DNA from 2 places in the Cohnella sp. LGH genome. Region 1 is predicted to be linked to the other one. Evidence: predicted binding sites of a transcription regulator. Region 1 holds the regulator's gene; the other holds the start of a gene.
What was found. The regulator Rex, encoded in region 1, represses fermentation and respiration genes when NADH is low (regulators of the CRP and FNR family bind a similar motif). The targets are predictions, from matches to a motif close to TTGTGAAATATTTCACAA.
Positions count from the first base shown of each region.

Region 2: a site for Rex is predicted at 2,150-2,167, ahead of J4772_RS31340 (DoxX family membrane protein). Genes of this name have one in related genera too.

Region 1 is NZ_CP072117.1:2,693,430-2,696,545, forward strand. It holds gene dinG (ATP-dependent DNA helicase DinG) at 1-1,422, shown strand, start outside; gene J4772_RS11140 (redox-sensing transcriptional repressor Rex) at 1,419-2,078, shown strand; gene J4772_RS11145 (amidohydrolase) at 2,075-3,116, shown strand, end outside.
Region 2 is NZ_CP072117.1:7,604,563-7,607,678, forward strand. It holds gene J4772_RS31335 (response regulator) at 1-1,256, opposite strand, end outside; gene J4772_RS31340 (DoxX family membrane protein) at 1,433-1,975, opposite strand; gene J4772_RS31345 (hypothetical protein) at 2,487-2,855, shown strand.

The DNA of each region.
Region 1 (3,116 bases):
ATTCCGCTGCAGCGAATGTGGAAGGATGCCCGTACAGGGCTATTGCCGCAACTGATCGGAGCCGTTTCCGGGTTGGCTTCGGATTATGCCGGAGCTTGGGCCGAGAAGCTTGAGCTGCTAATTCCCAAAGTGCAGGAAATTCGCGATGCTTGGGAGCGTTGGATGGAGGCGGTGTTCGCGATGCTTGCTTCCAACGCGGCGGCCGATGAAACCGGCAGTTTAACGATGCGAATCAAGCCGGCCGATTTGCCGACCCAATGGGACGGGCTCAGCGTGGACGGCAACAACGTCATTCAGCTGTTGTCGGACCTGATTCGTCCGCTTGAGAAGTTAACGGTCGATATTCGCGAGGAGTCGGACGAGCTCGGGATGCAGGGCCTGCTCACAGATCTGGGGGGCGTATTAAAAGACCTATCCAACATTCGGGCGGACACGCAGTCGTTCGTAACGCTAGGACGCCCCGAGTTCGTCTATTGGGCGGAAGGGCATACGCAGTATCGCAATCGTTCCGTCGGGATCTACGGGGCTCCTGCGGACGTTAGCGAGCTGCTGAAAGAAGGGATGTTCGATAAAAAAGCGAGCGTCGTCATGACGTCGGCGACGCTGACCATCGACAAATCCTTCAAGTACGTGACCGATCAGCTTGGGTTGAGCGATGCGGAGAAAAACGGGCGACTCAAAACGGCGATGCTGCCGTCTCCGTTCCGTTATCGTGAACAGGCGCTTGTGCTCATTCCGCGCGATTTCCCGGGCATCAAGGGAAGAGACGGAGAGGCTGCCTTCGTGAGCGCGCTGATCGCTTCGCTGCACGAGACCGCCTTGACGGTAGGCGGGAGAATGCTTGTTCTGTTCACTTCTTACCGGATGCTAAGGCATGTGTACGGCCCGCTTAAAGACAGCCTGGAGCAAGCCGGCATTCAGGTGCTTGGCCAAGGAGTGGACGATGGCAGCAGAACGAGGCTGACGCAGCAGTTCATGAAGCGGCCGGCTTCGGTACTGCTCGGTACCAGCAGCTTCTGGGAAGGCATCGATTTGCCGGGCGACGCGCTCACCTGCCTCGCGATTGTCAGATTGCCGTTTCAGCCGCCGAACCACCCGGTTGCGGAAGCTAAGTCGGAGAAGCTGCAAGCCGAGAATCAGAATCCGTTCATGAAGCTGTCGCTGCCGCAGGCGGTCATCAAGTTCAAGCAGGGATTCGGACGTCTTGTTCGCACGGCGAGCGACAAAGGGATCGTCATTTTGTACGATACGAGAGTGATCGATACGAACTACGGGAAGTACTTTCTGTACTCGCTGCCGGGTCCGAAGATGGAGCATTTGCCGCTGGCCGGCATGACTTCGCGCATTCGGCAATGGCTGCAGCCGCAAGACGGCGAACTTAACACGCTCGCCACGGGGCAAGAGAGAGGGGACATGCGATGAAGCCGATTAAAATATCCGAAGCCGTCGTTAGAAGACTGCCGATCTATTTGCGTTACCTGAACGAGTTGAGCCTCAGCAATATTCAGACCGTATCCTCGCAGGACTTAGGAGAAAAGCTAGACCTCAATCCGGCGCAAATCCGCAAGGACTTGGCCTATTTCGGAGAGTTCGGGCGTAAAGGCGTCGGCTATAACGTCGATTATCTGATCGAGAAGATTCGACAAATATTGAAATTGGACAAAACGATGAACGTCGCTTTGGTCGGTACGGGTAACCTGGGGCGAGCTTTGTGCAACTATAATATGTATATTAAAGACAATATGAAAATCGTGGCCGTATTCGATGCGGACATGAGCAAGGCGGGAACTTCAATCAACCACCTTCAGGTGCAACCGATGCAGGAGCTGGCTGAGACGGTGCGCAAGCTGGATATTGCGGTCGGCATTATTACCGTGCCGGCAGGCGAAGCGCAGAACGTCGCCGACCGGTTCGTCTCGGCAGGCATACGCGGCTTGCTTAACTTCGCCCCTGTCGTCCTGAAGGCCGCTCCCGGCGTACGCATCCATAACGCCGACTTTACCGCCGAGCTGCTCAGTTTGGCCTACTACATGGACGATCAAAACGAGGAACAAGAGGAAGGGGATGCGGAGCAATGACGCGGCTGCTGATCAAGCAAGGGACATTCGTAACGATTGATGAACAATTTTCCGTGTTTCAAGGATGGCTGGCCGTAGAGAACGGCCAAATCGCAGCTATGGGGGAAGGCGAAGTTCCGCAGCGGGAGAGCGAGTCGGCGACCGAGATATTGGACGGCAGCGGACTGCTGTTTATGCCGGGTCTTATTAACACCCACGGACATGCGGCGATGTCGCTGTTGCGCGGAATGGCCGACGATCTCGTGCTTCAGGATTGGCTGCAAAATCATATGTGGCCGACCGAGGCCAAATTTACCGGAGACGACGTGTACTGGGGCTCGGCGCTGGCCGCAGTAGAGATGATCAAGAGCGGCACGACGACGTTCGTCGATATGTACGACCATATGCAGCGCGTGGCCGAAGTGACAGAGACGTCCGGTTTGAGGGCCAGCCTGACGCGCGGCGTAATCGGCCTTTGTCCGGAAGACGTGCAGAAGGCAAAGCTGGAGGACGCGATCCGTTTTGCGAGGGAGTGGCACGGCCAGGCGAACGGACGGATCAACGTTATGATTTCGCCGCACGCTCCATACACCTGCCCTCCAGATTATATTTTGAAATTCGTCGAGGCGGCGCACGAGCTGGATTTGCCGATGCACACGCACATGTCCGAAACGCTGGCCGAGGTGGAGCAGAACGTGCGCGACTATGGCTGCCGTCCGGTCGAGCATCTTGATCGTCTCGGCATGTTCAGCCGGCCGACTCTCGTTGCTCACGCAGTTCACCTGAACGATGAAGAAATCGCTTTGCTGGCCGAGCGCAAGGTTGCCGTATCGCATAACCCGATCAGCAATCTGAAGCTGGCTAGCGGAGTAGCCCGGGTGCCCGATCTGCTCAAGGCGGGCGTGACCGTATCGCTCGGAACGGACGGCGCGGCCAGCAACAACAATCTTGACCTGTTCCAGGAGATGACGACCGCCGCGTTGCTGCATAAAGGCGTGAGCGGCGATCCGACCGTCGTCCCGGCCGTGGAGGCGCTGCGCATGGCGACGTTGTACGGGG
Region 2 (3,116 bases), 4.0 Mb from region 1:
AAGCGGAAATACTCCCCGAGGCTCTTCGTCACGCGAATGACCTGATCGATTTCATGCATTTTCGCGATGCGATACAGGTTGAAGAAACAATTGAATAAAAAATGAGGATTAATTTGCGATTGAAGCTGCTTCAATTCGGCAACTTTCGCTTGATATTGCTGAACGTACACCTCGTCGATGAGTTCTTTCAAACGATACACGGTCTTGTTAAAACGCTCGAACAAATATCGGAATTCACCCGTGCCTTTGAGTTGCATGGCCGCATCCAGGTCCCCCTTTTCCAGCTTGCGAAAAGAGAAAACAAGCTGCGCCAACGGTCGATGGATAAGCCTATAAATCCAATACGAGAATATCACGACAATAATGAAAGAGGCGACGGACAGCCACCAGACTCTATCTTTGTATTGCTTTAACGGTCCGATGATTTTGCTTTCTTTTATGAAAACCGAAAGCGAAAGCCCCAGCTTGTCCGACTTTTTAATAAACAGATAATAAGCTTCCCCGCCTACTTTTAAACTTTCGTAACCGTGATTTATCGTAAGGCTGCTGTTTTCGCGAATTCGCTCTTTGACAGTCTCCGTAACGGCAATCGGGGTTTCCCCGCTTTCAACCGACCAATTCGGATTATCATGGGTAAGCAGGCTGCCCCCGTCTTGAAGGTCGGTGAACTCGTCCAAATACGCCTTCAAGCTGGAATCCGCTATTTCCAGTCCTAAAGTGAACATCGGTTGACGGTTCAATGTGCCTGGGTAAGGCAACGTGATCCAGAGCTTTCCTTGGTGCACGATAAAAGGAGACTCGAAGCGGTTGGTCGGATTATTCAATGCAGCTCCGTCCCCCGCCGGAATTTCGCTATAGGCATCCGTAGATATTCGTCGGTCTATGAGGCCGATATCCACGAAACTGTCGCGAACGAAGCTGGCGGCGTGTTTCATAAGTCTAAGCCGGTCCTGCAGCCTGGATACGGCCTCTGTAAACTCTACATAGGACAGGTCTTCCCGCGTACTGAGAATATCGATATCGTCATCGTTGACATACTCCGTTTGCAATCCCATCACGCGGTTGAAATCCAATTCCAGCGTGCTGATATACGAGACCATCCTCTGCTCGATCGATTGCGTGATTTCTTTGCGAACAAGCTCCTTGCTTTGCTCGTTCATCCGAATGCTAAGCGCAAACAACGGCAGCAAAACAATTAAAAAAGCGAGGATTAGTTTTGGAAATATGGACATTTGGTCTCCCCAGCGCGTCTTCATCTGCAGCTCACCATTTTCCTCATAGGATATGAGCCCATTATAGGGAGTACAGGTAAGAATAAAAAGCAAAATCCGTAACGCTCAGTAATCAGCATCTCATTGATAACAAGCGGAAGAGGCGCCCCGTATGTCGGAAGCGCCTCTCGATATAGGATATGGGAGATGGAGTTTACTGTTTACTTGGCTAACGCCCCTTCACCGGTGGTCGGATTTTTCGGCTTGCGGTGAAAGATGCGGTCGGTGCCCTTATGAATCAGCGGGAGCACGTAGCGGTCAAGTCCGAAGCGTCCTGCGTTCGTTCCGGCGACGACGACCAGCATTCCGAGGAGCAGCAGCCAAGGGTTAGTGCTTGTCGTTCCGGCGAACAGGAACATGAAGTTCATCATGAGTCCGAAGAAGGCGGCGGTCAGCGTCAACGTTCCGAGTATGAGTCCAAGTCCGACGAGGAATTCGCCCCAAGGGATTAAGATGTTAATGATCTTCACGTTTGGCAGTGCAAAGTGTTCAAGGAACGCTTGGTAGGTCGGGTAGACCGCTTCCCCTGTCGCCTTGTCGATGATCGGGTTATTCACGGCGTTGTTGAGGAAGCCTCCTGCGTTAAAAGGTGTTGCTCCGGTCAGCTTGTGCCAGCCTGCGGTTAACCAAGCATATCCGACTACGAATCTAACGATCATTACGATCACTGCCGCGATGCGGTGTTCTCTCCAAAGTTTCATCATGTCACTCACTCCTCAATTGGGTAAAGGTTTATTTGAACTGAAGCGATTATGCGTCCGTTAGCTGCTGCTTGTTCGCCGATGTTCGAGATCGTTGGGGAGACATCGGGATCACCTTCCTCGCTGCTTTGTGTTTGTCTTTCATGGCTTTATTGTACATCCGGTTGCGGAATGAGTTTGTGATTAAAATCACAAATTAAGTCGTGTTCAGGAATTAGACATTTTTATCTCCATCGAATGACGCCTTTTAGGGGGAATTACCCATTCGAAAGTCCGTGGCGATGTCCGTATTTATCTCTTGCAATTCGACGTCACGGGTAGAAAATCGTCGATTAGGCATTAGGCCCACGGTCTTAGGTGTCGAATTATGTACCGTACTTTATCATCATTTACATGAAATTACAAATGGTGTCATACTGGTAGCAGAAGGGTTGCAGTTCCCGAAGAACGCTGGCCAGCATTCTGCTCCTGAAACTCCTTCTGCCAATTTCCCAAATTGAAAGGATGGATATTCGTGAAAATGAGCAAGTTAACGGTACTTCTGTTGTCTGTCGTGATGCTCTTTGCTTTCTCGACTGCCTCGAGCGCCAACACTCCGTTGAACCACACGGATACCGTTACAGGGCAAGGGGATATTCTTATTACCGGGACTGCGTATTTCAGCAACAGCCCTCCAGCAGGAGTCATCTTCGCGGACGTATATCGCATCGTGAACGGGGTAGAGGAATATGTAACGAGCTCACGCTCGAATATTTACACCAACCCTAGCGTTGTGAACTATACGATTACGTTTAATACTTCGTTTGCGCAAGGCACGTACAAAATCAAGTATTCTTACGCCGGCTCGCTCGTCGACATGACCACTTATGCTCGGTTTGTCTAAGCGGTAGGTTGTCTATTAGGAGCCGAAAGAGGCTGTCCCACAAGCCAAACCAGTTGCTCTAAAAGATAATCGACGAACAGGTCAAAAGGGGTATGTATCTCCTTCCGATGCTATACGCTCCTGAAATCTGAATGGGTAAACCCGTAATAGGGTAATTTCAGGAGCGTATGAGGCGTCTACAGGAGATACATCCCCCTTCTTTGTCTATCGATCATCTCAAGCAACTCTGCTTATGGAACAGCCTCTGAATTAGGGCTAAGC